3 regions of the Photobacterium sp. CCB-ST2H9 genome follow, and region 3 is predicted to be linked to each of the others. Evidence: predicted binding sites of a transcription regulator. Region 3 holds the regulator's gene; each other region holds the start of a gene.
What was found. The regulator PurR, encoded in region 3, represses purine synthesis genes. The targets are predictions, from matches to a motif close to TNANGNAAACGTTTNCNTNA.
Positions count from the first base shown of each region.

Region 1: guaB (IMP dehydrogenase) is a predicted target of PurR. The motif match lies at 1,709-1,728, and genes of this name have one in related genera.
Region 2: folD (bifunctional methylenetetrahydrofolate dehydrogenase/methenyltetrahydrofolate cyclohydrolase FolD) is a predicted target of PurR. The motif match lies at 1,272-1,291, and genes of this name have one in related genera.

Region 1 covers NZ_CP100425.1:2,688,141-2,691,396, forward strand. The annotation lists gene guaA (glutamine-hydrolyzing GMP synthase) at 1-53, opposite strand, end outside; gene guaB (IMP dehydrogenase) at 180-1,643, opposite strand; gene xseA (exodeoxyribonuclease VII large subunit) at 1,935-3,256, shown strand, end outside.
Region 2 covers NZ_CP100425.1:2,564,904-2,568,159, forward strand. The annotation lists gene tig (trigger factor) at 1-510, opposite strand, end outside; tRNA gene L4174_RS11920 (tRNA-Arg) at 941-1,017, opposite strand; gene folD (bifunctional methylenetetrahydrofolate dehydrogenase/methenyltetrahydrofolate cyclohydrolase FolD) at 1,356-2,213, shown strand; gene galU (UTP--glucose-1-phosphate uridylyltransferase GalU) at 2,289-3,191, opposite strand.
Region 3 covers NZ_CP100425.1:1,558,242-1,561,497, reverse strand. The annotation lists gene L4174_RS07475 (iron ABC transporter permease) at 1-105, shown strand, start outside; gene L4174_RS07470 (heme ABC transporter ATP-binding protein) at 102-923, shown strand; gene purR (HTH-type transcriptional repressor PurR) at 1,269-2,279, shown strand; cyclic di-GMP riboswitch class I at 2,488-2,591, shown strand; gene L4174_RS07460 (TfoX/Sxy family DNA transformation protein) at 2,723-3,256, shown strand, end outside.

The DNA.
Region 1 (3,256 bases), 1.1 Mb from region 3:
TGGGAACCGAAGTCCAGAATGAGGATACGTTGATCATGAATATTTGTGGTCATTCAGGCAGTCTCAAATATCTATTGCAATCAAAAGGAGCGATCAGCCAGCGGCGTACCGCTCCGGAAAAATTCGTCGGTGTTGACGAAGACCGGCGACTGCAGTCACCAGTCTCAACGTTGTCTATATCAGCCCAGACGGTAGTTCGGAGCTTCTTTGGTAATGGTCACATCGTGAACGTGTGATTCCTGCATACCAGCGCCGGAAATACGTACGAATTCAGCCTTGGTGCGCAAGTCTTCAATGGTCGCAGAACCGGTCAGGCCCATGCTTGAACGCAGGCCGCCCATTTGCTGGTGCACGATTTCTTTCAGGTGGCCTTTATAAGCCACGCGGCCTTCAATCCCTTCAGGAACCAGCTTGTCTGCTGCATTGTCTGTCTGGAAGTAACGGTCAGAAGAACCTTTAGACATAGCACCCAGAGAGCCCATGCCACGGTAAGATTTATATGCACGACCCTGATACAGTTCCACTTCACCCGGTGCTTCTTCAGTACCGGCAAACATAGAACCCACCATCACGCAGGATGCACCGGCTGCAATCGCTTTACACATATCGCCCGAGAAACGGATACCACCGTCGGCAATCACAGGAATGTCATACTCATTAGCAACTGCGGCAGCATCAGCAATGGCTGTAATTTGCGGAACACCAACACCGGTAACAATACGTGTGGTACAGATTGAACCCGGGCCAATCCCGACTTTCACTGCACTGACACCCGCTTCAATCAGGGCACGGGCACCTTCAGCTGTCGCCACGTTACCGCCAACAATTGGCAGCTCAGGGAAAGCAGCACGGGTTTCACGGATACGCTGCAGTACACCTTCAGAATGACCGTGAGATGAGTCAATCAGCAGCACATCCACACCGGCTTCAACCAGCGCTTTCACACGCTCTTCGTTGCCTGCACCGGCACCCACCGCGGCACCAACTCGCAGACGGCCCTGCTCATCTTTACAGGCGTTTGGCTTACGCTCTGCTTTCTGGAAGTCTTTAGCCGTAATCATACCTTTCAGCTGGAACTTGCTGTTCACAACCAGTACTTTTTCGACGCGATGCGCTTGCATCACTGCTTCAACTTCTTCGCGGGAAGCCCCTTCCTTCACAGAAGCCAGACGCTCTTTCGGCGTCATCACGCTTTCGACTGTCTGAGTCAGATCGGTAACGAAGCGAACGTCACGGCCGGTGATAATCCCCACCAGCGCATGATTGTCATCAACCACAGGGTAACCGGCAAAGCCGTTTTCTTCGGTCAGACGCTTCACATCAGCAATGGTCTGGTAAGGTTTCACCGTTACCGGCTCCTGAACCACACCCGCTTCAAATTTCTTCACCATACGCACTTCACGTGCCTGTTGTTCGATTGACATATTCTTGTGAATAAAGCCAATCCCCCCTTCCTGGGCCAACGCAATCGCCAGACGGCCTTCAGTGACTGTATCCATAGAGGCAGACACCATCGGGATATTCAGCGAAATAGTTTTGGTCAGACGGGTGCGCAGATCCGCAGTGTTAGGAAGTACAGTCGAGTGTGCCGGAACCAGCAGGACATCATCAAAGGTCAAAGCTTCTTGTTTGATACGTAACATCGCAATATCTCACACCATGTAAGGTTTTAAAGAAGGGATAAAATATTGCGGACGAATTATACGTACCAAGCAAACGTTTGGCTAGAAAAAAATAAAAAAAATTAATTGACACTTTTAACTTGATACGTAATATATTCCGGTTTAAGTGACCAAGCTGCGGGCCGAAATTCCAGCCCCCATTGCGCCTGTCGGTTTTTCAGCCATCCTCCTGCGACATTCATTTGATACTACTATCAAATTCGGGCACCATCTGCTGCAACATCCATTTCCTGAATCACAGGTTACCTTGTCGTGAGTCTTTACAATACCGTTTCATCCCAGAATCAGCGTATCTTTACGGTTTCCAGCCTGAACGCCCAGGTCCGGCTGTTACTGGAAAATGAAATGGGTGTGGTCTGGCTGATCGGAGAATTATCCAACTTCTCTGCACCAGTTTCCGGACACTGGTATTTCACACTCAAAGACGCACGGGCCCAGGTGAAATGCGCCATGTTCCGGGGCAATAACCAGCGCGTAACTTTCCGCCCGGCCAACGGAAATCAGGTGCTGGTCAAGGCAAGGCTGTCATTGTACGAACCGCGTGGTGATTACCAGCTGATTATCGAAAGCATGCAGCCTGAAGGGGATGGCCGCCTGCAGCAGCAGTTCGAAAAACTGAAAATGCAGCTCGCTGGCGAAGGCCTGTTTGCTCAGACCTTAAAGAAAGCACTGCCGGAACAACCGAAACGCGTCGGCATCATCACCTCTAAAACCGGTGCTGCGTTGCATGACATTCTGAATGTCCTCAAACGCCGCGATCCCGGCTTGCCGGTCGTCATCTACCCGACGATGGTGCAGGGCGAAGGTGCCGCAATTTCCATTGCTCAGGCGATTGGCCGGGCGAATTCACGCCAGGAATGTGATGTCCTGATTGTTGGCCGGGGCGGCGGTTCACTGGAAGATCTCTGGGCCTTTAACGAAGAGATTGTTGCCCGAACCATCGCGGCCAGCCAGATCCCGATTATCAGTGCCGTAGGTCATGAGGTCGATGTCACCATCGCCGATTTTGTCGCGGACATGCGTGCTCCGACACCATCCGCTGCAGCCGAGCTGGTCAGCCGTGATCTCAGCGTACAAATGCAGAAAATCACGCAGCGGCAGCAGCATCTACGCCATGCAATGCGCCACTATCTGTCACAACGCCAAAGTCAGCTGGTACGCTGGCAGCACAGGCTCGACCGCCAGCATCCGCAAGTTCAGTTGAATCAGCAGAGCCAGCGTCTGGATGAACTGCGCAGCCGTCTTGAAAGAGCGATGCGCAAACAGATCTCTGACAGCCAGCAACACGTCCATCGCAATGAGTACAAACTGGCGCTTCACTCACCAGCTCAGCGACTGGAAAAACTGAGCTCTCAGCTTGCCACCCAGCAGCGCCGTTTGCAGGACGCGATGGATCGCCGGCTGGTCAATGCACGGCACCAGCTGGCAATGGCAACAGAAAAACTCGATGCCGTCAGTCCACTGGCAACCTTAGCACGCGGATACTCCATCACCCGGCATGAAAACGGCCAGGTCATCCGCAGCGCCGCTCAGGTCAAAACCGGAGACACCCTGCAAACGACACTGGCCGACGG
Region 2 (3,256 bases), 1.0 Mb from region 3:
GCCAGTGAAATCCAGCGTTACACGGCTGCTCGCTTCAGCTGCTGTGTCTACTTCTTTCCAGTTCGCCTGCTGCTTACGCAGAGTTTCCAGCATTTGAGCTACGTCTTCTTCTTTCACTTCAGCCGCTGGTTTTTCAACTGCAATCTTGTCCAGACCAGCCAGTTCGATTTCAGGGAAAACTTCAAAAGTTGCCTTGAATACCAGATCTTTACCTTCGGCCATGTCTACTGGCGTGAAAGTTGGTGCGCCAGCTGGATTGATTTTCTCTTTCACAATCGCTTCGATGTAGTGACGCTGCATCACTTCACCCAGTACATCCTGACGAACAGATGCGCCGAACATACGAGCAACCATCTTCAGTGGTGCTTTACCCGGGCGGAAACCGTCGAAACGACGAGTTTTAGCAATTTGCTTCAGCTGCGCAGTCACTGCATCTTCAATATTTGCAGCAGGTACAGTGATTGTAAGTTGGCGCTCTAGGCCTTCAGTGGTTTCAACGGTAACTTGCATTTTCATAAACCTCAAAACTGACTCAGGTTGCCTGAGTTATTTTGCCCGTCAGAGCTCTGCTGACGCTGGCATCCTTTCGTGTTACGGCTTCAACACCATAACGCCTGAATTCTGTTCATTCCATTTCAGTCTTAGCTGGTCATCGCATCTAAGACTGAAATTAAAGCGCGGTATTATAACGGCCCCACCCCCATTCGTCGAGGCGTCCGGGCCACACCAAGCGCAAGCCTTTCGACAAGATAGGGACTGATTTCGCATTTTCAAGAGAAAACGTGAAAAAATTACTGTCAAAGCGCGTTTTTTTATTCAAACATCGATTCAGTGCAGGAAAATTGAGCAAGTTCAGCAATCGATCATTTCAAAAACAAATCGGATGAATTCTGGAAGATGAATGACAATCGGAGTTCTGATGAAGAAAAGGAAGTGGAAGTGGCGCGCCCTGCAGGATTCGAACCTGCGACCACATGCTTAGAAGGCACGTGCTCTATCCAACTGAGCTAAGGGCGCTTAATCGCTGCTGAGCAGCAGCGTTAACGGAGGGGAATTATACGTTGCCTGAGATCAAGGTCAACGGGTAAAGGTGATTTTCCTTAACTAAATGAATCAAGCGGTTAAAGTTAAGGCAACGGCTTTCAGAAATGGCTGCTTTTTTATACGCAAAATTTTTCCTGAACATATCACTTCAAATTCACTGTATGAATCACCGGCTGTTACTGAATTGATCTTTAACAAAGATATCTCGCATTATCTCTGCCGCCACAAAAAGCAAACGTTTGCGCTATGGATTTTCCCCTTGGTCTCTGCGACAATACTCGCCGCTCATTAGTTCTGCACGAAGGAATACCATGGCCGCTCAAATCATTGATGGAAAACTTATCTCACAAACAGTCAGACAGGAAGTTGCTGCTCGTGTCAAAGCTCGCATTGAAGCAGGTTTACGCGCACCCGGATTGGCTGTCATTTTGGTTGGTCAGGATCCTGCCTCGCAAATTTATGTCGGCAGCAAACGCAAGGCCTGTGAAGAAGTCGGATTCGTCTCCCGCTCTTTTGATCTGCCAAGCAACACCACAGAAGATGCATTGCTGGCACTGATTGAAGAATTGAACGCCGACAGTTCAATTGATGGCATTCTGGTGCAGTTGCCACTCCCGGCCGGAATTGACTCCACTAAGGTTCTGGAGCACATCAATCCGGAGAAGGATGTCGATGGCTTTCACCCTTACAATGTAGGCCGTTTGTGCCAGCGCATTCCGAAGCTGCGTTCGTGCACCCCAAAAGGGATTATTACCCTGCTGGAGCGTTACAATATCCAGGCTCGCGGAAAGCATGCAGTAATCGTCGGCGCTTCCAATATTGTTGGCCGTCCGATGACACTGGAGCTTCTTCTGGCGGGTGCCACCACAACAACCTGCCACCGTTTTACTCAGGATCTGGAAAACCATGTCCGTCAGGCAGATATTCTTGTTGTTGCTGTCGGTAAGCCAAACTTTATTCCGGGGGACTGGATTAAAGAAGGCGCAACGGTCATTGATGTGGGCATTAACCGTCTGGATAACGGCACTCTGGCCGGTGATGTTGAATATGACGCTGCCCGCCAGCGTGCTAAACACATCACCCCGGTTCCAGGCGGTGTCGGACCGATGACTGTCGCGACGCTGATTGAAAATACCCTGCTTGCCTGCGAACAGTTCCACGAAGGTTGAAGAGATTTTCTTGTTAATCAAATCAAAAAAGCGAGGCCAGGCCTCGCTTTTACTTTTTCGGAGTCATCTCGTGAACTACTTTGCCAGAGTTTTCAGATACGCTGCAAAGTCCTCACCTAAGTCCGGGTGACGCAGTCCATATTCAACAAACGCCTGCATATAACCCAGCTTGCTGCCGCAATCATGACTTTTCCCAGTCATATGAAATGCATGGACAGGCTGCTTCTCCATCAGCATGGCAATTGCATCCGTCAGTTGGATCTCATCACCAGCACCAACCGGTGTTTTCGATAACAGTTCCCAAATCTCTGCCGGCAAAATATAACGGCCGACAATCGCAAAATTAGACGGGGCCTCATCACGGGCTGGCTTTTCAACCACCTTCGACATAGGAGCCGAATCTCCCGGTGCAATCTGCTCGCCATTGACATCGGCCACACCATAGCTAGACACGTCTGACATTGGCACAGGTTCAACCATAACCTGGCTGGTTCCTGTTTCATTAAACAGTCTCACCATCGCAGCCATATTTTCACTGTGAAGATCGCTAGCCGCATCATCCAGAATCACATCAGGCAGAACAACAGCAAAAGGCTCATTCCCCACCAAAGGGCGAGCACAGAGTACGGCGTGACCCAGTCCTTTCGCCTGTCCCTGGCGGACATGCATAATCGTCACATCACTCGGACAGATTTTCTGTACTTCATCCAGTAACTGACGCTTTACGCGTTTTTCCAATGTTGCTTCCAGCTCGAATGAAGTATCGAAGTGGTTTTCAATGGAATTTTTTGAAGAATGTGTGACCAGCACAATTTCTTTGATCCCTGCAGCGACACACTCGTTCACGACATACTGAATCAAAGGCTTATCAACAATTGGCAGCATTTCTTTCGGAATTGCCTTCGTAGCAGGCAACATCCTGGTTCCTAAACCGGCTACAGGAATGACCGCTTTACGAACTGGGGAAGATTTTTGCATTGCATTATCCATGTAAGTTGTCATTGTCAGCCGCAATATAACAAAGTTAACGGTGCACAGCGAGG
Region 3 (3,256 bases):
GTTATTGCCGCACCTGCCGAACTGCCGGTCGGTATCATCACCGCTTTACTGGGAGCACCGTTCTTTATAGCTCTGCTACTGAAACAAAAAGGCCGTTTACAATGATTCATCATATCGTTCGCCCCCTTCGCCCCCGGCACGAAAAACAGCAATCACCGGTGCTTTCAGCCGAGGGTTTATCACTACAACTTGGCGGTAAAACGTTACTGGATCAGCTGAACATCAGTTTCCGCAGCGGAGAGTTAACAGCTTTACTCGGCCCGAATGGTGCCGGTAAAAGTACTTTACTCAAAGTGCTTTGCGGCGAAATTGGTGCCAAAGGTGATGTATACTATTTTGGTCAAAAGCACAGCGACTGGCAGCCATCCCTGCTGGCCAAACACTTGGGTGTACTTCCTCAGCACAGCAGCCTGTCTTTTGGTTTTACTGCGCAGGAGGTCGTTGAATTTGGCTGTATGCCACTTGGTTTGAAGCGCACAGATTGTCTCCGAATTACCCGGGAATGCATGACGGCTGTTGGGATCTGTCACCTGAGCCAGCGTCAGTACCCCACCCTCTCAGGCGGCGAGAAACAACGTGTTCATTTTGCCCGTGTACTGGCTCAGCTCAGCAATGCTAAAGACCAGTGCATTCTGATGCTGGACGAACCGACTTCAGCTTTAGATCTTGCCCACCAGCACAGTTGCCTGAAACTGGCAAAAGATATGGCCCGTAAAGGAGCCGCCGTCATCCTGGTCATTCATGACCTCAATCTTGCGGCTGAATACGCAGACAGACTGGTATTGCTGAATAAGGGGAAGATACAAGCAGACGGTGATGCCTGGCATACCCTGACCACCGAGAATATCAGCTCCGTTTATGGTTCCCCGGTGATCATCGAATCTCACCCCCGCGGGCACTTTCCGATCGTCCTTTCAGCCTGAACCTCCTGCAAGGGCATCGCGGAGCCGTTGCCCTTGCACAGCACTTACAATGTAAAGACTGAAACAACTTTCAAGTTGCCAGTATTCTTGAGCTGCATCAAGATTCCCCTCACATTTCAAGAGAAACGTTGCACTGTGCGTGAGTCCTTGTAGAATGTGAGCGCAAGCGATTAACCGATGAAATAAATAGCAATAGAAAGTCAGACTTCATATCGGTGTAAGGTATTGTTACCACTCGGCCTGAGCCACTCATTTCCCGCCGCTATCCTCGCAGAGAAGCGGCGTTTTAGCGTCTGGCAAATATGAAAAGACCCTGATCAGGGCCTGAAGACTAGAAGAACAATTATGGCAACCATTAAAGATGTTGCACGTATGGCAGGTGTATCTACTACCACAGTCTCACACGTGATCAACAAAACCCGCTTCGTAGCGGAAGCAACACAGAAAAAAGTGTTGGCGGCAGTTGAAGAATTGAACTACGCGCCAAGCGCCGTCGCGCGCAGCCTGAAATGTAATACAACCAGCACCATCGGCATGCTGGTGACAAAATCGACCAACCCATTCTTTGCCGAGTTGGTGCATGGCGTTGAAGAGTACTGCTATAAATCCGGTTATACGCTGATTTTATGCAACACCGAAGGTAATCTGGCCAAACAGAAGGATTACCTGCGCATGCTTTCTGAAAAGCGTGTGGATGGTCTGCTGGTGATGTGTTCTGATCTGGATGATCAACTGCTGGAACAGTTAGAGCGACAGCCTGATCTGCCCATGGTTATCATGGACTGGGGTCCTGCACGCCCAAAAACAGATAATATTCAGGATAATGCAGAACTTGGCGGTTATCTTGCCACTCGTCATTTTATTGACAATGGACACACTAAAATTGGTTGTCTTTCCGGCCAGAAAGATAAATCTACCTGCCGTGAGCGGCTGAAAGGTTTCCATAAAGCCATGAGCGAAGCTGGTCTGACGGTCAATGAAAACTGGATCATTGAAGGTGATTTCGAATGTGAATCTGCCGTAGATGCAGCCAATGCTTTTATTGCCATGAAAGAGCGTCCAACTGCTATTTTCTGCTTCAATGACATTATGGCAATGGCCTTAATCAGTACATTTGAACAAGCAGGGATCAATGTACCAAATGATATTTCAATTATTGGCTATGACAATATTGATCTGGCCCCGTACTTTTCACCGCCTCTGACAACAATCCACCAGCCAAAACGCCGTTTAGGCAAGACTGCGGTGGAAATTCTGATGGAACGCGTGAAAGATAAAAACCATGAATTTCAGACTTTTGAGATCAATCCTGAGCTCGTGGTTCGCCGTTCCGTCAAAAAAATAACACATCCATAAAAAACGATATTAACCTACATATATTGATAAACAGCCGATATAAACACCCATATCGGCTATGTTTATATGGAATATTACTACGCTACAGAGGAATTGATGGGATAATCAGTTAGTTTCTGTAAAATTTATACGATTTTTATTGCGAAGAGTATCACAATTTTTTGTGCGATCGATATCAAATTTGTCTTATTGATATATGATTAAACAGTCACGAACAAGGCAAACCATCTGAAAGGATGGGACGCAAAGCTTCCGGCCTAAAAGCAATGACTTAGTGATAAAGTTATTACTCATGGTAGCGGGGTTGCCGATGGATGAAGTGAAGTTTATGGGACACTTTTGTCATTCTTATGACAAAAGACTCATAATCTTATGCACAATTGAATCCTCGCTCCGTTGTTTGGTGACTTCTTTTGTTGAAATTTCTAACCGAGAAAAGAAGCATGGACAAACCACTACTGAAAGATTCAATTCGTTTATTTGAGAAATTTGGCCAGATTAAATCTCGCTCAATGTTTGGCGGTTTTGGCATTTTCGCAGGTGAAACGATGTTTGCTCTGGTTGTTAGCGACAAGCTGCATCTGCGCGCTAACGCGAAAAATGAAGAAACCTTTAAACAAGCTGGCCTCAAACCGTACGTTTATCAAAAACGCGGTTTTCCTGTCGTCACAAAACACTATGCCATTCCGGAAAACTGGTGGGAAACCCCAGAAGTCATTCTGGAGCACGCTGAAGTTTCTCTTAATGCAGCACAGGCTGACAAAGAGAAAAAAATGCAGGCTAGCCCTAACCGCATTAAAGATCTGCCAAATCTTCGCCTTGCCAATGAGCGTATGCTCAAGAAAGCAGGCATCAACTCTGTAGATCAGCTGTTTGAAGTTGGTGCTATCGGTGCTTTTCAGGCGCTGCAGGAATCTCATCACGAGTCATTGAGTCTGGATTTGCTTTGGGCGTTAGAAGGCGCAGTCAGTGGAAAA